4 regions of the Solibacillus sp. FSL R7-0668 genome follow, and region 1 is predicted to be linked to each of the others. Evidence: riboswitches for the same ligand, from Rfam matches in the RefSeq annotation. Region 1 holds a riboswitch; each other region holds the start of a gene.
The links. Region 1 has a riboswitch for thiamine pyrophosphate ahead of tenA (thiaminase II). Riboswitches for the same ligand answer to the same signal wherever they lie in the genome.
Positions count from the first base shown of each region.

Region 2: linked by a shared signal. The riboswitch ahead of thiM (hydroxyethylthiazole kinase) and the one ahead of tenA (thiaminase II) in region 1 are both predicted to bind thiamine pyrophosphate.
Region 3: linked by a shared signal. The riboswitch ahead of thiT (energy-coupled thiamine transporter ThiT) and the one ahead of tenA (thiaminase II) in region 1 are both predicted to bind thiamine pyrophosphate.
Region 4: linked by a shared signal. The riboswitch ahead of MKX47_RS08890 (YkoF family thiamine/hydroxymethylpyrimidine-binding protein) and the one ahead of tenA (thiaminase II) in region 1 are both predicted to bind thiamine pyrophosphate.

Region 1 covers NZ_JBBOUU010000001.1:67,490-73,362, forward strand. Annotated here, with positions in the region: gene MKX47_RS00295 (PSP1 domain-containing protein) at 1-745, shown strand, start outside; gene yabA (DNA replication initiation control protein YabA) at 770-1,129, shown strand; gene MKX47_RS00305 (tRNA1(Val) (adenine(37)-N6)-methyltransferase) at 1,204-1,953, shown strand; gene MKX47_RS00310 (GIY-YIG nuclease family protein) at 1,937-2,215, shown strand; gene rsmI (16S rRNA (cytidine(1402)-2'-O)-methyltransferase) at 2,196-3,068, shown strand; TPP riboswitch at 3,155-3,243, shown strand; TPP riboswitch at 3,314-3,401, shown strand; gene tenA (thiaminase II) at 3,494-4,180, shown strand; gene MKX47_RS00325 (ABC transporter ATP-binding protein) at 4,203-4,940, shown strand; gene MKX47_RS00330 (ABC transporter permease) at 5,023-5,697, shown strand; gene MKX47_RS00335 (ABC transporter substrate-binding protein) at 5,712-5,873, shown strand, end outside.
Region 2 covers NZ_JBBOUU010000001.1:3,428,752-3,434,624, forward strand. Annotated here, with positions in the region: gene MKX47_RS17170 (MTH1187 family thiamine-binding protein) at 1-61, opposite strand, end outside; gene thiM (hydroxyethylthiazole kinase) at 65-901, opposite strand; TPP riboswitch at 1,047-1,146, opposite strand; gene MKX47_RS17180 (cation transporter) at 1,214-2,110, opposite strand; gene MKX47_RS17185 (magnesium transporter) at 2,260-2,742, opposite strand; partial or broken gene MKX47_RS17190 (transposase) at 2,787-3,008, shown strand; gene MKX47_RS17195 (type I restriction endonuclease subunit R) at 3,639-5,873, opposite strand, start outside.
Region 3 covers NZ_JBBOUU010000001.1:3,373,941-3,379,813, reverse strand. Annotated here, with positions in the region: gene MKX47_RS16935 (SMC family ATPase) at 1-1,224, shown strand, start outside; gene MKX47_RS16930 (hypothetical protein) at 1,268-1,396, opposite strand; gene MKX47_RS16925 (DUF4870 domain-containing protein) at 1,465-1,791, opposite strand; TPP riboswitch at 1,909-2,018, shown strand; gene thiT (energy-coupled thiamine transporter ThiT) at 2,125-2,685, shown strand; gene map (type I methionyl aminopeptidase) at 3,041-3,793, shown strand; gene MKX47_RS16910 (papain-like cysteine protease family protein) at 3,845-4,822, opposite strand; gene MKX47_RS16905 (polyphosphate kinase 2 family protein) at 5,111-5,873, shown strand, end outside.
Region 4 covers NZ_JBBOUU010000001.1:1,835,124-1,840,996, forward strand. Annotated here, with positions in the region: gene MKX47_RS08880 (ABC transporter ATP-binding protein) at 1-180, opposite strand, end outside; gene MKX47_RS08885 (ECF transporter S component) at 173-754, opposite strand; gene MKX47_RS08890 (YkoF family thiamine/hydroxymethylpyrimidine-binding protein) at 756-1,337, opposite strand; TPP riboswitch at 1,418-1,523, opposite strand; gene MKX47_RS08895 (DUF4272 domain-containing protein) at 1,948-3,123, shown strand; gene MKX47_RS08900 (methionine ABC transporter ATP-binding protein) at 3,688-4,425, shown strand; gene MKX47_RS08905 (methionine ABC transporter permease) at 4,426-5,088, shown strand; gene MKX47_RS08910 (MetQ/NlpA family ABC transporter substrate-binding protein) at 5,099-5,873, shown strand, end outside.

The DNA.
Region 1 (5,873 bases):
TTTAGAGGTTGGAGAATATGTCATCGTAGAAACTGCACGCGGTATTGAATATGGCAAGGTAGTTGTGCCAATGCGTCAAGTCGGAGAAAATGACGTTGTTTTACCATTAAAGCAAGTTGTTCGCCCTGCCGATGAGCGCGATCGTTTTCAAGTAGAAGAAAACGCAATTGAGTCCAAGCGCGCGTTTGACTTAGCGAGTACGAAAATTATTGAACACTCGCTTGAAATGAAGCTTGTTGACGTAGAATATACATTTGATCGTAATAAAATTATTTTCTATTTTACAGCAGAGGGACGTGTCGATTTTCGCGAGCTTGTCAAAGATTTAGCAAGTGTTTTCCGCACACGTATCGAACTGCGTCAAATTGGTGTACGTGATGAGGCCAAATTACTTGGTGGTATTGGACCTTGTGGAAGAATGCTATGCTGTTCGACATTTTTAGGGGATTTCGATCCGGTGTCGATTAAAATGGCTAAGGACCAAAATTTATCACTAAACCCAACGAAAATTTCCGGGCTTTGCGGTCGCTTAATGTGCTGCTTAAAGTATGAAAATGACGATTACGAAATCGCCAAAGAAGGTATGCCAGATATCGGTGAAATAACAATGACTCCAGAAGGTGAAGGAAAAGTTGTTGGTTTAAATGTATTAGAACGATTAATTCAAGTATATTTAACGAAGCATGAGCGTATGGTTGAATATACACTTGAAGAGTTATTGCAAGGTGAGAAAAATCTTATATAGATAGAAATTAATGGGGTGGCTTGCGTGAAGGACCGTAATTTTTTAGATACTGTTATGGAGTTCGAACAACAGCTTGAATCAATGCAGCAGCAATTTAATGCGTTAAAGCAATTTGTTGCGCATATGATGGAGGAGCATCAGACGCTTCAAACGGAAAACCTTCACCTACGTACGCGTTTAGAGGAGCTATTAGCCAAAGAGGTAAGTGCAAATCCACAAAAAACGGAACTGAAAAAAGAGTCCGTGGATATTGGAGAGGGCTACGACAATTTAGCAAGGCTTTATAACGAAGGCTTCCACGTCTGTCATGTGCATTTCGGGGGCTCACGTAAAGGTGAAGATTGTTTGTTCTGTCTATCATTTTTAAATAAACAAAATGGTTAACGAAGGGGGTGTCCGAGAAATATTTCTGGGACACCTCCTTGTTAATGGAAGATGTATTTATGGAGGATATAATAGTGGAAAAATGGTTAAAAGAGGATGAGCGCTTAGACTATTTACTTGCAGAAAACTTGCGGATTATTCAAAGTCCATCTGTTTTTTCTTTTTCATTAGATGCGGTATTATTGGCGCGTTTCGTGCAAATTCCAAAAAATAAAGGGCATATTGTTGATCTCTGTTCCGGCAATGGGGTAATTCCATTATTTTTAAGTGCCAGAACGAAGGCAAAAATTACCGGGGTTGAATTGCAGCCGCGGCTACATGATATGGCGACGCGCAGTATTGCCTACAATCAACTAGAACACCAAATTGAGATGCAGCTCGGTGATGTGAACGACGCTCCGAAAACATTAGGCATTGAAAAATATGACGTGGTGACTTGTAACCCACCGTACTTTTTAGCACATGAACTAAGTGAAAAAAATACGAGTGAGCATTATGCGATTGCGCGACACGAAATTCATTTAACATTAGAGCAGGCAGTAGAAGCCTCCAGTCGCTTATTAAAGCAAGGCGGGAAGGTGGCATTTGTACATCGACCAGGACGTTTAATAGATATCATAATGGCCATGCGTGCCAATCGATTAGAACCAAAACGTATTCAATTTGTCTATCCGAAGCGTGGTAAGGAAGCGAATACACTGTTGATTGAGGCAATGAAAGATGGTAAGCCCGATTTGAAAGTGTTACCTCCGCTTTATGTATATGAAGACAATAATGAATACACGCCAGAAGTGAGGGCGTTATTATATGGCGACGAAAACTGAGCATTATTTTTATGTGCTGGAATGTAGGGATGCCTCGCTGTATGCGGGGTATACGAATAATTTAGAAAAGCGAATAACCGCGCATAATGCAGGCAAGGGTGCGAAATATACACGTGCACGTGGCCCGGTAAAATGTGTGTACTATGAAACATTTGATACGAAACAGCAAGCAATGTCAGCAGAATATGCCTTTAAACAATTAACACGGGCAAAAAAGCTCGAATATATGAGGAGGGTGCATGATGAAATCGCAGAAAAGTAGCCAGCATGAACAGGGTAGTTGCTTATATTTAGTGGCAACGCCGATTGGCAATTTAGAAGATATGACAATGCGTGCACTACGTATTTTAAAAGAAGTGGATATCATTGCAGCAGAGGATACACGTAATACGAGAAAACTTTGTAACTATTTTGATATTCAAACGCCGCTAATAAGTTATCATGAGCATAACTTAGAAGTAGGTGGCGAAAAATTATTAGCACTTTTGCGTGAAGGGAAATCGGTCGCGCTTGTTAGTGATGCAGGATTGCCTTGTATATCAGATCCAGGAGCAGATATTGCAGCAAAGGCAATTGCAGAAGATTTTGCTGTTGTCCCCATCCCAGGAGCGAATGCTGCATTAACCGCACTGATTGCATCAGGGATTACACCGCAGCCCTTTTATTTCTTTGGTTTTTTAAATCGTAATAAAAAGGACCGTCGTGAACAGCTTGAAAAATTAAGCAAGCGAGAAGAAACACTTTTATTTTATGAAGCACCGCATCGTTTAAAAGAGACATTAAAGGATTTGCATCTTGTTCTTGGCAATCGTCAAATAACATTAGCGCGGGAATTAACGAAGAAATTTGAAGAATTTTTACGTGGTTCGATCGAAGAAGCCATTGAATGGGCAAGCACCAATGAAATTCGCGGTGAGTTTTGTGTCGTTGTTGAAGGGAATACCTCGGGTGAAATTGAAGAAGAAGACAATTATTGGACAGACCTGACATTAGAGCAACATGTAAACTATATAATAGAAGAAACTCAAGTATCTTCTAAAGAGGCAATTAAAGAAGTCGCGAAATTGCGCGGGCTTTCGAAAAGAGATGTCTATAACGACTACCATCGCGAGTAATAACATCATGGAAAAAAGTACTATTTTTTCAAAACAACTTGCATAAAATAAACACCATGATATGATAGAGATAAATTAAATAGCACTGATAACACTAGGGGCGCCATTTGGCTGAGAAGCACCCTTTGAACCGGATCTAGTTAGGACTAGCGTAGGGAAGTGAGGCATGTTGATAGGATACGTATACATTCCCCACTCACGAAAATGAGTGGGTTTTTTATTTGTCTAAGAAATTGAATAGATTGTTAAACTACTGGGGGCGCCATTGGCTGAGAAGCACCCTTTGAACCGGATCTAGTTAGGACTAGCGTAGGGAAGTAGTTTCGCGTGTATGGATAGATCACATATGCAACGAAACCATTTCCGATTTGAGGAAGTGGTTTTTATTTTGATAATTATTGGTTAAGAATAAGGAGGAACACATCATGCAAGTAAAAACAGAAAAATTTACAGATCGACTTTTTAGAAATGTACAGCCTATTTGGGAGGCGAATCATCAACACCCATTTGTACAGGAGCTTGGAAAGGGGACACTTGATAAGGAGCAATTTATCCAATACATGAAGCAAGATTATGTGTATTTAATGGAGTATGCCAAGCTATTCGCTATTGCCTCTGTGAAATCGACAGATCTTGACATGATGGCGAAATTTGCAGCCATCTTAAATGACACCCTCCATTTTGAAATGGATTTGCATCGCCAATTTGCAGCTGAATTTGGGATTACGGCGCAAGATTTAGAGGCGACTGAGCCAACACCTGCCAACCTAGCCTATACAAATTATATGTTAAATGCTGCACAGAGCGGTAGTTTAGCAGAAGTAGTAGCATGTCTTTTACCTTGTGCATGGGATTATTGGGAAATTGGCAAGCTGTTAAGAGCGCAGTACGGTCATGATTTAGCGAATAACCCTTATGCGAAATGGATTAAAACCTATGATTCAGAGGAATTTGGCAATGGTGCAAAATGGTTAATTGATGTCATGGACGAACTAGCGGATGGCAAGCCTGAACGAGAGCTTGCCCAATTAGAAAAGCATTTCCAAATGACATCGAAGTACGAGTATTTATTTTGGGATATGAACTATCACAAACAGGATTGGCCGATTTAGTTTGGTTGAGTAGGTGATAAAAATGGTAATTAGCATACAGCACGTAACCTATGCTTTTGAGCAGGACGCCCCGCCTGTCTTCACGAATCTGAATTTGGATATCAAGCAGGGAGAATTCGTATCAATCATTGGTAGAAGTGGGACAGGGAAAAGCACTATTTTTAAATTGATGACGGGACTACTGACACCAGATGAGGGGCAAATTCTGATGGATAATCGCCAAATAGCCCCGGGTGATGTTGGGTTTATGCCACAAAAGGATTTGCTCTTACCATGGCGCACCATTTTGGAAAATGTCATGATTGCAGCAGAAATTCAAAACAATGCTATGCTCACAAAAGAACAAGCGATTGTCTGGCTGGAGCGGGTGGGCTTAAAGGATTATGTACATGCCTATCCAAAGGAATTATCAGGTGGCATGAGACAGCGTGCAGCATTTTTAAGAGCGCTTTTAACAGGCAAAGAGGTGCTATTACTGGATGAACCCTTTGGCGCGTTGGATACCTTTACGAAAAAGGAAATGCAAACTTGGCTCTTGTCGATGTGGCAGCAACTAAAGAAAACGGTGCTCTTTATTACCCATGATTTAGAGGAAGCGATTTTATTAAGCGATCGCATTATCATATTGCATCAAGATAAAAGCATAGAGGAAATCACTGTTAATTTGCCAAGACCTCGCATGAATGAAATGAGTTATTCGGAAACGGGGATTGCTCTAAGAAGAATGCTAGAAAGGAAGATTTCTAGTGAAATGGATTAGCAGATGGTTTCAACAGTACGCTTTATTCCTCCTGTTTTTGATGAGTATGCTTGTTATCTTTGAAGTTCTCGTGAGGCAAGGGATGGTTCCGAGCTTTATTATCCCAGCTCCAACAGGGGTTTTGCAGACAATCATCGACAATTGGCACGTCTTATTTTTCGTGCACTTAAAGGCCACGACCATCGAATTTTTCATCGGTTTTGTCATAACGGTTCTACTAGGTGTGTCTCTTGCGATGGCGATGTTTTGTTTTAAGTCGGTCGAAAAAGTGATGTATCCGGCTGTCATCATTTCGCAAATGATTCCAATCATTGCCCTTTCACCGATCTTTGTTCTTTGGTTTGGCTATTCAATTTGGAGTAAGGTAGCTGTAACGGTGCTTATTTCATTTTTCCCGATTGTCGTGAGTACCTATGATGGGTTAAGAGCGTGCGATAAAGATTATATTGAGTTATTTCGCTCGATGGGTGCGACCCGTAAGCAAATTTTTCTAAAGCTACATATTCCGATGGCATTGCCGTCCTTTTTCTCAGGCTTTAAAATGGCGATTGTCTTTGCATTAGTCGGGGCAACGATTGGCGAGTGGCTAGGTGCAAGTGAGGGACTTGGCTATTATAGCCGAAGAATGTCAGGAAATTTGAATGCAGAAGGTGTTTTTGCAGCGATTACATTATTAACGATTTTAGGAATTCTACTATTTGCTTTGGCCACATGGATCGAGCGAATGGTTCTTAGAAAATGGAAATATGATAATTAAAGGAGAAACAGAAAATGAAAAGTTGGAAATGGCTTGTTAGTGTGCTGTTGCTTGCTATGATGTTAGTGGGCTGTAGCAATGATAAAGCAGGATCTGAAAATGAACAATCCGAATTAGAGAAACTATCAATCATGCTAGATTGGTATCCAAACGCGGTACACTCGGCACTTTATGTA
Region 2 (5,873 bases), 3.4 Mb from region 1:
CCTGTGCAAGCTCATTGCCTACACCAAAAGGCGCAATCGCAACTGCTATTAATGTATTCATCGATTAAATCTCCTCAATTTCAAATGGATTGTTTGCGATTTCTTCAGGTGTTGCTTTATATAATTCATCTAAAAACTGTACTTGGAAGCTACCAGGGCCATCCACCTTCAGCTCCGCGCGTTTTGCGGCTACATTGTATACCGCAGTCGCCGTAAGTGCCGCAATAAATGGGGATGATGCTGTTGCGTACACCGCGACAACGCCACCTAGCGAGCAGCCTGCACCTGTAATTTTCTCCATAAAATGCGAACCTCCATAGGAAATTGCCATCAACTTACCATCTGTTATCAAATCCGTTTCACCAGACACTGCAACAGCGCCACCTGTCCACTTCGCAAGTGCAATCGCGGCTGTTTTCGCGGCATTGACCGAATCCGTAGAATCTACACCTCGCACATTGGATTCAGCTGTTCCCCCGTCTAGCTCCCATAAGCCTGCTAGTGCAATGATTTCAGAAGCATTTCCTCGGATAATGGTTGGTTTATAGTCCTTAAATTGTTGTAATAGCTGCGTCCGAAGAGAGCCAATCCCCACCGCAACAGGGTCTAACACCCATGGCTTACCCGTTTCGTGCAATACCTTTGCGGCACAGGGTAACGTTTCCTCATAAATCGGAAATAATGTGCCGACATTGATATAAGTTGCTCCACCTGCACCCGCTAAAAACTCGGCTTCATCTGGTAAGTACACCATCGCGGCAGATCCCCCAACAGCAAGCTGCGCATTTGCCACAAAATTAATGGTCACCGTATTCGTAATTGAACCTGCCATTGGATTTGTTCGTTTTACCGTTTCAACTGCCTGTATCATTTCACTTTGAATCGCTTGCTTACTCACCATTTTACCTTCACCCTTCTATTTGAATTCTTCCTTCAAATGAATAGATATTAAGACTGGGGTTTTATATTTGAGTTCATTAGAACAAAAAAAAGTGCTCTCCTATTCAATAAAAATAAATAGGAAAGCACAATTCAGCTATTGCTTAAAAATATAATGAATCGCTTCCCTACACCAGTGTTAACTGACAGGTTCAAAGAGTCAGGTTTTAACCTTCTCAACTCCAAAGAGTCCCCCCGCAATAATGCTATTCAATTTTATCCCATACTATCAACTGCTACTTTGGATGTCAATGGTGGATTCGTCACTTTTCGATTACTCTTTTTTCGCCAAAACTAATTCACATATACAATTATCAAACTGCTCTGCTAGTTCAGCATTGATTTGATTCGTTATATTTCCCAATGTTTCAACATGTAAATAGTCTTTTTTCACCGCAAAGTAAATCGATATCCACATTCTTCTTCCCGTACGAGTCACATCATAAAAGACGGCATGTAAATCGGTGTCTTGTAATACATTTTCACTAATCTCTTTTACTTTCTCCATCACTTCTTTTTCAGGCGAGAATAAAAATACGTCTTTAATTGCACGTACTAGCATTTTTAAAGCTTCCGGCAGCATAAATAAAATAATGAATACCGCAATAATTTGGTCAAAATAAGGTGAAATAAAGGCTAGCTTTGTCCCTTCTAAGAACGTAGAGGCAAAGAAGGCAACACCCATCCCAATACTGTATACGACATCAATTTTCCAACCATAAATCTCTAAATTAATAATTGGTGAAGACAATGAGCGATTAATGCGCATCATAAAATAAAGTACCGCTAAACTGGCAATTGCAATTATAAATTGGAAAATTGACACCAGCTTACCATCAACAATATTTCCTCCAGATAATGCAATTTCTACACTATTCGCAGACAGCCCCAATGTTACCGCGAGAAGCATAAAGCCCTTAATAATGACTAAAAACGATTCGATTTGCCCATAACCAAAAGGATGCTTTTCAGAAACAGGTCGATGAAACAAAGGGATTAAAAATAAAGTCAAACCAATCATTAATAATTCGGATGCATCATAGGCAGCATCCATCAGCACAGACTGTGATTTCGTATAAATCGCAATCATAAATTCAAAAATCACAAAAAACAAACCTGTACTCAGGGATATCCATAATATCTTTCTTTCTAATTTTTGTTGCTTTGACATTTTCCCAAATCCTATCTTCACTTTTCTATTTATTATACAGGACCTGGCTGTGTGCAGGGGAGAATTTGCATTTGGGGTAGATATGATTATAGTAAAAGGCTATGCGATTTTTGATACGTGTCCAAACGTTCATTTCGGTGCTTTATCTTTTATTTTTCTATTACTAAGCAATACTGTTGTTTATAGTTTTCATCGTTCCAATTGTACAGTTGTAACAGATAACCTAGCGTTAACTCGTTATAAGTGAGCCTACTATATGGGATATTTTGCGCATCATCACCAATCCATACTCGCCACAGCTCGATTATTTGATCTACTTTTATATTGCTCGTTAAGTAATCTAATAATTGCTTTGCTCTTGATTCTGAATAGCTAAAATCTACTTGATAGATGAATGGATAGTTTGTATATTCGCTTACATTATAGTAACAGTCCTTTGTAATCGTTAACTCATTTAGATCCTCTTCATTTTCAGCAATTAGTACTTGAGCATTCGGGTCCATCTTCTCCCAGGGCATCAACTCATGAGGTTTTATTTTTAATTCAATAGCTTCTTTCACTGTAATATGCTTTTCCTTGGACTCTATTTTAGGCATTTCAAAATTTGTTGCGATGAATGAACACGAGCTCATAATAACCTCCGAAATTTATGTTTGAGAATATCGATATAATACCATTCTTAAAACGTTATCAATTTCATCCTTGTGGTGTCGTTGCAAAAATCGCTAAGACCGTGATTGTACGAGAAGAAGCGATGATTCATACCATTTATTCACCCTTCTCGAATGGCATTATGGAAGGCACAAATAATAAAATTAAACTCATCAAAAGACGTGGATTTGGTTATCGAAATGATGCCCATCTGTTCCTTCGATTACGATTGGAAACAGGGCATTGATTTTGTCATCCCCGACTTATGGTGATGAGCCAAAAAAGGCTATTTTTGCAAGTTATAAACGACTGTTAGAAATCTTGAAATTACACACTACAGAATAAAATATCGTATTGAAATCTCAGAAGTACTCGGTGTTCATACAACCTCACATAATCAGAATGGCAGAATTCCTGAAGATATCATTTTTCTTTTAAAGGAACTACGAAATGCCGTTGCACATAATGGTGTCGTGTTTGATTGCCGCTTCAAAAAAACAACCCCCCCTGGTCGCTTAACTGCCTATATCGAAAGTGAGACTAAAATAGCTAACATTACATTTAACACCATCATAGATTACTTTATTTTAATGATAATAATCTTAAAAAAATTAGAAACGCCTAAACGAGAACTGCAAAAACTTCTTCGTGATTTAGAGAATCATTCTGAGCATTTAAGATCTCAAATCCCTGTATCAGTACATTCATCAATAATGGGTTCTGATTTTAGGAAAAAGCTAACAAAAACAAAAAGTTATATCTAACATTTCTACCTTGTAGTACTACATCGATGTATGCTAAAATATAATTAACTAATAGCGGTGCACTGCTTCGGCTTGCACTTAAGGGAACCAGATGCGTCTGGTTCTCTTTTATTTTATTGATTCACTTCCCCATAAACCTCATGCATCATATCTTCCATGATGTACGTTTTAAACTCATCATTCTCCAGTATTTTCATAAAGAAGTCTTGGTTGCTGCTCATACGGTCGATGACGAAATCCATGAATGTTTTTTCGAAAGCGAATTTAAAGTTTTCTTTTGTATTGTTTGCTGCTTTCTGGCGAAGGTCTTCGTCATTCAGCATATCCTCTTTCACTTGCTCACGTGATAAGAAATCAGTTTCTGTGAATTGTGTGCCAAAACGGTCATTCAACTTCTCTAAAATCGTTGATAAACGCACCTTTTCATCTTCCACCGCACCACCAGCACCGTGCTTTTGTGGGTCAAGCTCCACGCCACCTGTTTTCTCCAGCTCGATGCTACCTTCAAAAACTTTTTGATTGCGATAGTATTCAAGGGCGACATCATCTGCTAGATATACGTCCTTATCCTCTTTACCACGTGGTAGCTTGCGCAGTAAGTACGTTAAATAAATGTAGAGCTTGTGCAAGTCTAAATCAATGAACGTCACGACTTGTAGTACGAAGCCATATGTACGAGTGAATTTTGTCGCTGCCTGTTTAAAGGCAAGCTGTTCCTCCTCCGATAGCCTCTTGTAGCGCTCCACGCCTTTATCAAGAAGAGCATTTAATTCTGTCTGTGCTTTCGTTGATTTCTTTGCACCACCGGTTACTTCAAGCTCATTTACTCGTTGTACCTCATCTTCTGTGAACAATTGATACGGCTCAATTTCAGCTTGCATATCATATAAAATATTCGGGTCGGTAATTTCAGATAAGCTTGTTGACTCGTAATACGGCTGGAAGGATTCTTTCATATCCTCTGGGTCATTAACGAAATCAAGTACGAAGGTATCTTCTTTTCCAGGACAAGTACGATTTAAACGTGATAAAGTTTGGACAGCTTTAATACCGCTTAAAGGCTTATCGACATACATTGTGTGCAGCAGTGGTTCATCAAAACCTGTTTGATATTTTTCTGCTACGAGTAGCACCTTATATTCATCTGAATTAAATTTTTCAGGCAGTTCTTTTTCAGAGAAGCCGTTCATGTCTGGCTCGGTATATGGCAGTTCGCAGTCTTTTACAATTCCTGAGAAAGCAACAACTGTTTTTAAATCGTCATAGCCCATTTCATTAATGTACTTATCAAAAGCAATTTTGTAGCGTACTGCATGTAATCGGCTTGCTGTAACAACCATCGCCTTTGCGCGGCCGCCAATTTTACGCTGTACGAAATTGCGATAATGCTCGATAATGATTTCTGTTTTTTGTGCAATGCTATGCGGATGCAGTGACACATATTGTGCTAGCTTTTTCGTTGCTTGCTTTTGTGATACTTCTGGGTCATCATCTACTGTTTTGGCAATCTTCCAAAATGTATTATATGTTGTGTAATTTTCTAACACATCTAAAATAAAGCCTTCTTCAATCGCTTGGCGCATCGTGTATTGATGGAATGCAGCTGGCTTACCATCGATGCCGATTGTACCAAACTTCTCTAACGTCTTCGGCTTTGGTGTTGCGGTAAATGCAAAGAACGAAACGTTATCTTGCTTCCCACTTTTCATGATGGCTTCCACGATTTTCTCATCTACATCATCTAAATTTTCTTCTGCAATACGGTCTTCCTCATAGGCTGCTTCTAACGTTTTGTCTGATAATACATTCGTTAATGCAGTAGATGCTTTACCACCTTGCGATGAATGCGCCTCATCAATAATAACCGCATATTTTTTACGCTCTAAGCCAGCGACCTTTTCTAAAATGAACGGAAACTTTTGAAGCGTCGTAATAATAATGCGTGTTTCACTATTAATGGCACGTGCTAGTTGCTCCGAATCTTTATCAACTGGCTCTACCATTCCTGCTTTATGTTCCAGCTGATACACCGCATCTTGTAACTGCTTATCTAACACTCGGCGGTCCGTAATAACAATAACACTACTAAAAATAGATTCGTTGGCCTCGTTATGTAGCTTTGCTAAACGGTGTGCAAGCCATGAAATCGAATTTGTTTTACCTGAACCTGCACTATGTTGAATTAAATAGTTATAGCCAACTTGCTTTTGCTCTACATCTGCTTCTAGCTTACGTACAACATCTAACTGATGGAAACGAGGGAAGATGAGCATTTGACGTTCACCAATCGTTTCACCATTAGAATCTTTAATATCATCTTTCTTAATAAAGATAAAGCGGTATAAAAT
Region 3 (5,873 bases), 3.3 Mb from region 1:
CGTACCCAGCAAGAACAACTCAATGAAAAGCGTGAAGTAATCCAAGGGCGTCTTGAAAAAGGCCAGACATATGTTCAAGAAGTCCAGACACAGCTCGCGCAGGAAAAGGGGAAGCTGGAGCAAAGTGAGCTATCCTTGCTACCGCAATTTACCATGGTCACTGACGTTCAAGCAGCCTTATCCAATGAGCGCCAGCAGCATCAAATATTAAAGAATGAATTAAAGCGAGCGTTCGATACATTGCAACAGGCACAATTACAGCAAAACTCCAGTGAAGTCAATCAGCTGCATGCGGTGAATCATTTATCGGTGAAGCAGCAGGAACATGAATACGCGCAACAGGTCTTTACAACAGCACTACAAAAGGAAGGCTTTTCATTAGAAAGCTATCAGCAGGCCTTGTTAACGGAACAAGTTCAGCTTCAAATTCGCCAATTGCTTGAAGCGTACAGGCAACAGCTGCATACATTAACGGTACAAATTGCTGAGGATCAGGAGCAGCTTGAAGGGAAGCAGCTCGCTGATTTAACAGAGCTACAGCAGCAAATTACAACATTGAATAACGAACAAGATGAGCGCTATGCAACGATGAAACAAGCAGAATCCTATGCAACACAATGCCAAACAACATTACAAAAGCTTGAACAATCCGCACACCATCTTGAAAGCTATCAAGTAAAATTACAGCAAATGGAGCATGTTTATGATCTAGTGCGTGGTCAAAATGAAGCAAAGATTAGCTTTGAGCGCTTTGCTCAGATTGGTTATTTAGAAAAAGTAACGCATGCAGCAAATGAACGCTTACGTATTTTATCAAATGGTCAATATTTCTTGAAATCTACTGGTCGTAAAGAGGGCAATGCGCAGAGTGGCTTAAGCATAGATGTGTATGATAGTAATACAGGACAAACACGTGATGTGAAGACATTGTCAGGCGGTGAAAAATTCAATGCTTCCCTATCCTTAGCACTTGGAATGGCGGATGTTATTCAAAGCGTACAGGGGAGTGTGCATATTGATACAATGTTTATCGATGAAGGCTTTGGTACGCTGGATGAGGAGGCATTACGCCGCGCAATTGATATATTAATCGACCTACAGCAAACGGGACGACTAATCGGCATTATTTCGCATGTTGCGGAGTTAAAAGCAGCAATGCCTGCGATTTTACATGTGAAAAAGCTAAAAGAAGGTCATAGTACAACTGAAATTATTGTGAAATAAATAAAACGAAACGCGCCAACAGGGAGAAGGCACGTTTCGTTTTTTATTGCCTAGGAGCTCGTGTTGTGGTTGTTTTTTTAGATGCTGAGCGATTATCGAGAACCTTTTTTATAATAGGATAAACGATGGGACCGTATTTAATAGCTGTTTTAATAACTTTATTTAATTTCATCAATGACACTCCTTACTTTTGCGGAAATTATAGTAAAAATATACCCAATAGGTAGGCTAACTTAAACCTTAGCGCAATACTTTAATCGCTTGTACAAGATTCCAAATCGCAATTCCAAATGAAAGAACAGCTAGTATGATAAAACCAATAAAAATCCAACCTTCAAAAAAGTAATTGGTTTCGTAAGCAATACCGTCTGTAAAGGCAAAGATTATAAAGAAAATAAAGTAAATAATGCCTAAAACAATGGGAATTAACTGTGAGATGAAGGCGCGTTTATTATGATGTTTGACAGCATCCTCTTTGGCTACAAAGAAAATGATAAGTGGTAATACGAATGGTGCGAAATAAAAGCTTAAATAGCCAAGTGCACTTAATCCTTTTGATTGATCCATGAAAATTCACTCCCTTTTATACAACATACGGATTACGAGCGTAATAGTTTCAAAGAAAGCGGTTGAAAATTGTAATAATTTTCGCTACAATGAGTGTGTTCAAACAATAGTATCGAGATGTACCACAAGGGGAGCCGATGAAGTCGGCTGAGATTGCGCACGGATATTGCGCTGACTCTTTGAACCTGTAAGTTAGTACTTACGTAGGGATGTGGATAGAAGCCGACTGTTCAAGCAATGGTTAGGAATATATCCTAATGATTGCTTTTTTGCTGTTCTATTCTATTCCTTCTTTAACTTCTGTTGCATCGGAAAAAAGAAAGGAGCTTTGTTATGGACAAGAAAAAATTATTAATGATGGTGGAAATCGCAATATTCGGCGCCATCGGGATTGTATTGGATCAATTTTCATTTACATTATGGGCACAAGGTGGTTCGATTAGCTTTGTGATGGTACCAATCATGTTAATGGCGATTCGTTGGGGATTACCTGCTGGACTGGCGACAGGCCTTATTATTGGCGTATTACAAATGATGTTTGGCGCATATATTGTGCACTGGTTACAGGCGATTTTAGATTATGGTCTAGCCTTTACAGTAGTCGGATTGGTCGCAGTAATTCGTAAACCATTACTACAGGCCGCAAAAGATTTAAATAAAACGAAAATGGGCATTTATATTGTGCTCGGCGCGTTATTAGGTGGGACATTACGCTTTATTTCGCATTTACTTGCAGGAGTAATCTTCTTTAAAGAATATGCTGGCGATGATAATGTGTGGATTTATTCGATTATTTACAATGCCTCATACATGTTACCAGCAACAATTCTGACGGCGTTAGTTGCTGTATTATTATTCACAACAGCACCAAGATTATTACAAACATTCAAATAAGTACAAAAAGGTGTAGTTCAAATTGTGAACTACACCTTTCTTTTACTTTACACTTTATTTTTATACTTTGCGCCTTATATTTTTACTATAGATGTAGAAAAATGTAACTGTAGCGATTAAACCAACTACATCATAAAGTCATATAGTATAAAGAATGCTTCCACGATTGAACCAAATGACTGTTTGATGGAAACCAGATGCTGCTGAAGATATAATTTCAGGAAGGTGCTAAAGCGTCTTTTTTGCTCTTAGGTTATCCTACGCAAACAGTCGTTGTAATCAAGCATTTATTCGTACAATGAATTTTATGTGTGTTATAGTTAAGGGTAGAGATTTAAGAGGAAGGAAGTTACACATGATTGTTACAACTCAAGAGGAAATTCAAGCGTTTAAAAAAATCGGACGTATTTGTGCTGAAATTCGTGAAGCGATGAAAGCTGCAACAGTGCCAGGAGTTACGACGAAAGAATTAGATGAAATTGCTGGCCGTATGTTTGCAGAGGCAGGCGCTATTTCAGGTCCAAAAGGTGAATATGATTTTCCTGGATATACGTGTATATCAGTCAATCACGAAGTTGCACATGGTATTCCAAGTAATAAGGTAATCCAAGAAGGGGATCTGGTCAATATCGACGTATCTGGTTCATTAAATGGCTATTTCGCAGATACAGGAATTTCCTTTGTAGTAGGTGAAGGCTTTGAAGAGAAAGAAAAGCTTTGTGCGGTAGCTAAATCTGCTTTTGACCGTGCAATGACAAAAGTAAAAGCTGGTTCAAAGTTAAATCAAATCGGTAAAGCGGTTGAGCGTGAAGCCTATGCAAATGGCTTAACAGTCATTTTGAACTTAACGGGTCATGGCTTAGGTAAATCTTTACACGACGCACCAAACCATGTGTTAAATTATTATGATCCAACTGATGGTCAACTAATGAAGGAAGGTATGGTATTGGCAGTAGAACCGTTTATTTCTGCAAAAGCCGAACATATCGTAGAATCAGGGGATGGCTGGACTTTTATCACACCAGATAAATCATTAGTAGCTCAAATTGAACATTCGATTATCGTAACAAAAGGTGAGCCCATTATTTTAACTTCTTTGGAAGACTAGTATAGAAAAAACGTGAAGTGCTTGATAAATAAGCCTTCACGTTTTTTTATCTTATTTATTATAATCAACAACGATGTACGGCTGTAACTGATATGGTTTAGGTGCAATATTGCGGTCATTCCACATACCAAACCAACGCTCTAACGGATAGAAATAATAGCCATCTTGTGAATGATCTGAAGTGTCATATGGATCTGCAAAAACGAGTACATCATCACCAATACCAGGTGTACCGTTGTTGTCGTAGCCGATAATAGCTTGCCAATGTCCGCCCCAATCGCCCCATTCAACCATAATAGGACGTTCATTTTCTAAATGAGTCGTTAACCATTTTACGAAATAGCTATCTTTTGCATCGCTTACCCAAGCTTCCGTTGTTTCACTATTTTCAGAAGCATATAAGCTATTCCATAAAAATGTTTCTGGTAAGTTCCCGGTATTTGCTTCGGTAGCTCCAGAATCTGCTTGAATTAAATCCGTTTCTTTAAAATCAGCACGATAGCTAGATTCTACAACTTCAAAGCCTTCTAATCCTGAAAAGAATTCATGTAATTGCGAAACGTCAGAACCATATTCATGGAAGTTGTTTGCTGAGCCAGGTAATGCTCCTTCAACATCTAAATCTGTCATTGCCTTCATTGCTGTGGCGATGTCCATTTCAGTCATTTCTTCAAAACCAAAATGATTTGCCACCATTAATGCAGTAGCTGGACCACATGACCATTCAGTTGTTTGCTGCATCGTTTGGAAGTTTTCAATAATTGTTAAATTGTCATCTGATTTTAAATGATAAAAATCAGGTGCTTTGTAATAGCGAGAGTCTGCGTTGTCGCCTGCGTTTGCGTATGCATCTGCACCGCCTGCTTCATCATAATCTTCGCCTTCAATTGTTTGTGTTTTAACTGCCACAGTAGTTTCGGCTGACGCTTTTGTATCTACTTCTGCCTCCGCGTTATTTTTTGCTTCTTCTTCAGAGCATGCTCCTAATAGAACTGCAGAAAATAAAACTGCTGTAAGGGTTTTTTTCATTTATCACTCCGCCTTTCGGGTATTATGTGTTTTTCACACAAGAAATGATTATATAGTATTTTTTTGCCGTATCTTTCATTTTTCATTTTTAAAAGATAACTTGTTGAAAATAGAAGCAAAGTAGTAAATTTACGAGAAAATATGATAATAAATTTCTCAATGAAACGAGTCAAGAAATGATTTGAAGTGGAGCGCTGTAAAGTACCTTAAATTCATCACAATATCAATTACCATTTCGATGCAATTTCAAGTAAAATGGAAGTAACGATGTTTAGGAGGCTATAATAAATGAAGAAATTAAAAGACTTAGATTTATCATTAGAACTAGACAAAAAAATGTACAAAAAGAAACTTAAAATGCTGCAATATGAGATGCTCAATGCACAGCAGTTTTTATTTAATAACAAAATTGGATTAATTATTGCATTTGAAGGAATGGATGCAGCAGGTAAAGGTGGCGCTATAAAGCGATTAACAGAACGTGTGGACCCACGTGGACTACTGGTAACACCGATTTCTGCACCACAGCCTCACGAAAAGCGCTATCATTATATGCACCGTTTTTGGAGAAAGCTTCCTCAGCATGGGCAAATCGCGATTTTTGACCGTTCGTGGTATGGACGTGTCTTGGTAGAACGAATCGAAGGTTTTGCTACAGAGGCTGAATGGAGCCGTGCTTATGATGAAATCAATGAATTCGAAAAACAATTAACGAATGGCGATTACATCATGATTAAATTTTGGATCCATATTGATGAAGACGAGCAATTAAAACGCTTTAATGAACGTGCACAAGATCCGTACAAAGCTTGGAAGCTAACAGATGAAGACTGGCGCAACCGTGAGAAATTCAGCTTATATAGTGAGGCAGCGGATGAAATGTTTGCGAAGACAGATAAAGAAAATGCACCCTGGTGTTTAATTCCGGGGAATAATAAGTTGTATGCGCGCGTACAAGTATTAAAAGAAGTAATTGCACAAATCGAAAAAGAAGCGACACGTCGGGGTTTACACATTACCAATGTATTACAACCGCATCAGCTAGAGGAAA
Region 4 (5,873 bases), 1.8 Mb from region 1:
ACAATTGTCTGGATAGAGCCTATTGCATAAATAGAGGAATGTTGATTTTCCACAGCCGCTTGGACCTGTAATGACAACACGCTCCCCACGTCGAATAGATAACGAAAGATTCTCGAGTATTGGCTGTTCTTCGTCTGGATAAAAGAATGTTACATTGTGAAAGCAAATCACATTATGCATGTGATTCCCCCTTTTTCGAACTTGAAATGGCATAACCTCGGAGTGAACCGGTAGCGAGTAAGCCATCTGATAACACTTTTCCACCGACACCCGCAATGAGAGCGCCACTTGCTATGCGAAGCCCTAACATTAGCGCTACATAACCTGTGCTATACACGACAAATCCACCTAAAAAGTATCCATATACAAAGCTGAAAACGGCTGAGCCAATTCCAGCCAACATTAATACCCATAAATCAAAGCGTTTGTAACGTGTTGCGGCAAAAACAGCTTCTGCCCCTAAGCCTTGAATAACACCTGAAAGAATTAAACGTGGACCAACTGCATTGCCCAATAAAACCTCGATTGTTGCAGCGATTGTTTCAGAAACGACTGCTGCACCAGGTTTTCGAATAATATACATGCATATAATTGAGACGATAAACCAAATACCAAAAATCCATTCATACGCAATCGGACCGATAAACCCTGCCCAAATATTCCCTGCATGTAAAAACAGTAAATATACAATACCAAACACAACCGAAAATAATGACATCAGTACAATTTCTTTAAGTTTCCATGATTTCAGCATCTTAAAGACCTCCGTGAGAAGGACTATTAATGCTCATTGAAACTGTCATGACAAGATGTTGATGTTCATCTGATCGAGCATGTGTAAACGATTGCTCGTAAAAATCAAACACCTCATGTATGTCTCCGTGAATCCCGCTTGCATAATGCATCGACTCATTGTAAACACCATGTGCTTTTGCTCGATCTATTTCTCTATAAATCACATTCATATAATCAGGATTATTCAACGGATAAAGCGCAAATTGAGATGAAATGTATTGCTTCGTCGTATCGGTATTGGCTACTTCATCGCCTTTATCCAAAAAGACATCCCCTGCAGTATCACCTGGACAACCAGCAGAAAAGGTTCCAGATAATGCTATATGTTCACCCGTTTTAGCTACGTGTAATGTGAGTGCTTTTGCCACATTAAACACATGCACTTGTTTCCCACGAATCACAGTAGATACGTCATCCGTGTGCATCCATACATTTGAAGTATCCGTTTCTTGAAGCGCTTTTGTAATTACCGAAATAAAATCATTGGTCATTGGATAAAGTGAAAAACGAAATCCGACAATAGAGCTTGAACTGCATTGCATAGTAAAAAACCTCCCGAAAAATTGTCATAAAAAAAGACCACATCCGTGAAGATGCAGCCACTTATCCAATTTTAAGCAAACGGAAAGTCACCACACTTCCTCACGCAGGTATTATCCTGATCGAGTTATAAGGGATCGGAGCCATTGCTCGCATCTCAGCCAAAGTGGGCACCCCTAGTGCAGAAAAACGGTATGTAGTTTTTTTATGTGCCATCAGTATAACTTACCAATATTAAGAATGTAAATAAATTTCTAAAATTTCATACTTTTGTCTAAGGGATCATAAAAGATTTTTTGGCCTAACTATGCTTGATTAGATGAGTTGCGGCTTCTATCACACGAATGCCTTTCGCCCTGTTGTACGTGCTGTGTATGGACTGCAACTAACTCCACTTTTAAGGTTTTCATTTTTCCAATAAAGTAAATGAGTACAGGGAAGGCTAATTGTAGCATTGTATTAATATGCGATTCTTTAGTTTTCGAAGTCTAAATACAACTTCTTCAACTTTTTACACATCTATTGTATATTCATGGTATAATACCCTTTATTTTGGATTTTTTTAAAGCTTGATTTTACAATATAAATGCAATACCAAAAGGAGAGTTGAGTTTGAATTATTTCACAATATACGCTTCTAAGAATAATATTGACGATATTGGAAATGAGATTTTAGCTGTTTTCGCAAAAGGCTTTCGAATTAAGAGTACTGAAAAGGAATACAAAATTCAGTCCAAAGGGTTTTTTAACAAAGATAAGATGACGATACGGGTTAGTTCAGAAGATACAGACCCAGATTATTTCGAGAAAAATATACCCGGGATGATGGGTTTTTATGATGAAATCCCATTTGAAGATGAGCACCTTAAAGGACGAGTTTTAACGCAAATATCTGTGTTAAATACGATGATTGCAATTGAAGTGGAGAAAGATATGAATGAAGCTCAACTGCAGTTATTTACGAATCTACTCTCAAAAATAGGTGGGATTGGCTTTTTACCAAACGGTATGTTGTTAGATCAACAAGGTCTTGTTATTGTTTATCCTGATGGGAAGTCAGGACCTGCTAATTTCAGACCTCATAGTTGTACGAGAAAGATAATGGGATCTGAAGTTACCTCAGAAGAAGGGGAGCAAAGAAAAAACAAATCAATTAATTATTTAAGAGAACATGAAATCCCTTTTATTCCATCACTACCACAGCTCCTACCACTAGCACAATATCAGTTTAAGACTCAGGAACATATCGCTAAAAGAGCTGTAGCGTTGTTAATTGTTATTCAATATGCTTGTGATGTCAATCAAGGAGGAGATATACATAAATCGAAAGACTTCTTTATGACGATGTTGCAAAAATATGGAGTGGAAGATTATCTTACGGACAATGAACGAAACTTTTTACAAGTAGAAGAACCGAGTGAGCAAGAAGCAAGTAATATTTCTTGGCAATATGAAGCCTACTGGGTACTTATTTGGGCGTTAGGGCTTGTTGATACACTCGATTTTCCAGATGATATTTGCAACTGCCAATATGCAATCCAGGTTGTTTCAAGCTGTGAATCATTCGAGCAATTTTATAGCACAACTACAATGCTTAACAAGGAAAAGATATTAGATGAAGCAGACAAAATTTATCGATTGCACTGGGCTTGTGTAAATAGTCGAATACAAGGACAAGAAGCTCCAGCAAATATGAATGAAAGCATTGTCATAGAAAGACGTAGAGGATTGTTTTGGATAATAGGGCATCGAGATGAAGAATGGGATTATATTTCAATGGATACTTGATTAAAGATATTAAAGAGGTCACTAAGATTACTGGTTGCTTTCTTGCTTAATTTTAAAGATATAAGATTTAGGAACGATTCAAATAAAGATGGTTTTGAGCGGGCTTTAATGCAATTTCAATTGATTTGAGTATTAACGTGATTGGTAGAAGGGTTTTTTTTACTTATTCAATCTAGATTTAGGGGGGATATTTCGAAAAAACAGACTAAATCTTACTTTACCAGAATTAATGAGTTTTAATTACCGTCGGAAATAATTGTTAATTTGAGTGTTTTTTGCCCCGACTGAATAAAATTAAACATGTCTTCTAGAGGATGAATGCCGATGTCAGTGATTATAAGAAACAATCGCTATTACACTGGATCAAGTTAAGTGCTAGAAACATTAATTTTGCTAGAATGCGTTGGCTAAATATATTTTTGCTAACGCGTTTTTTATTTACTAAATTAGCACAAATTTATTATTTTTTTGAATAGAATGCTCAAAACTTCTTTCACCTAACTGCTAAATGAAGTATACTAAAAAACATTGTGACAGCTTTTTGAACGACTAGGAGGCGCATCAATGATTAAACTTTGCAATGTTAGTAAGCAATATGACCATTTCAAAGCTATACATAACATTTCCCTTACAGTAAATAGTGGTGAAATATTTGGCTTAATAGGTCCTAGTGGTGCGGGCAAGTCTACACTTTTACGAGTGATGAATTTACTTGAAGTACCGACAAGTGGTGATGTCGTAGTTGCCAATCAAAATTTAACGACAAGTTCGCAAAAGCAGCTGCGCATTGCTCGAAAATCAATTGGTATGATTTTTCAGCATTTTAATTTATTGGCCAATAAAACCGTTTTTGAAAATATTGAAATTGCATTAGAACTTGCAGAATTCAATAAAAATGAACGAAGCGCTCGCGTTAAAGAATGCTTACAATTTGTCGGCTTAGAAACGATGGCTAGCCAATATCCGGCGCAATTAAGTGGTGGTCAAAAACAGCGTGTGGCGATTGCGCGTGCTTTAGCGACGAAGCCACAAATTTTGTTATGTGATGAACCAACTTCCTCACTGGATCCAACAACGACAGCAGAAATATTGGCTGTACTGGAAACAATTAATCGAACGCTAGGTGTGACGATAGTTATTGTCAGTCATGAAATGGATGTTATAAAAAGCATTTGTCAGCGTGTATGTGTGTTAGCGGATGGTGAAGTATTTGAAACTGTATCAATCGTGCCAACCGGAGTACCAAAAATCGATGCCAATCCACAAACATTTGTGCAAGAATTGATGAAGGAGGGGCGCTAAATGCCTGAGGTACTCATTCAATACCAGGCCGAAATCATAACAGCGATTTTCCAAACAGCTATTATGGTAGGTGTGTCCATTTTAGCGGCGATTTTAGTCGGTCTTCCCATAGGAACAGTATTATTTTTATCGAGTAAAGGGCACATACTTGAAAATAAGGCCTTATACAATTTGTTTAATTTACTCGTGAATATTATTCGCTCGTTTCCGTTTTTATTATTAGTTGTATTTTTAATTCCGTTTACACGTTTACTTGTTGGATCAGCGATTGGGACAGCAGCTGCCTGTGTACCATTGGCGATTATTGCCATTGCCCATTATGCTCGTTTAGTGGAGCAATCTTTGTTAGAAGTGCCTCGTGGCGTAATCGAAGCTGCCATTTCGATGGGGGCGACAGTAAAAGCAATTATTTTTAAATTTCTCTATGTTGAAGCGCGCTCAGGACTGGTGCTTGGGTTGACGACTTCAACGATTAGTTTTATTTCCTATTCAACAATTATGGGAGTCGTTGGTGGCGGTGGTATCGGGGATTTTGCGATTCGGTACGGCTATCAGCAATTTAAAACGGATCTAATGATGTATATGATCATCATTATGATAATTTTTGTGCAGCTGATTCAAATAATTGGAACGGCTGTAGCAAGAAAAATAGATAAACGTTAGGGGTAGTAATATGAAAAAACTAGTAATGCTTTTTGCCATGCTGTCAGTGTTCCTTTTAACTGCATGTGGTAATAATGATGCTGCGGACAAGAACAGCAAAGAGAAAGAGGCACAATCGGAAAATATGACACTTAAGGTGGCATCATTAATTCCACCAATGACCGATATTTTAGAAATTGCCAAGCCTATTTTAGCAGAACAAAACATCGACTTAGAAATTGTTGTGCTTGGTGACAATGTACAGCCAAATGCTGCACTGGCTGCTGGTGAAGTGGATGCGAACCTATTCCAACATCAGCCGTTTATGAAAGAATTCAATAAAGCAAATGGCTCAAATTTAGTTGCGATTCAACAAATTTATTATCCGAATTTCAGTATTTATTCAAAAAAATACGACAATTGGGAGGCGTTACCTGAGGGTGCAACATTAGCGATTGCCAATGATGCATCCAATATTGACCGTACGTTACAATTATTAGTGCAAAATAAGGTCCTGACTTTAGGTGAAAAACAAGATGCCTATTACACGATAAAAGATATTAAGGAAAATCCAAAAAACCTGCAATTTAAAGAAGTAGATTTATTAATGCTAGCGCGTATGTATGATGAAGCGGATATTGTCGCGATGTATCCAGCGTATGCCGCGCCATTAGGACTAACACCGAGTGCAGATGCGTTGTTACAGGAGCTTCCAGGAAATGATTTTGCTATTCAGCTTGTAACCCGTGAGGATAATCAAAATGATGAAGTTATTCAAAAGCTAAAAGAAGCCGTTACAAGCGAAG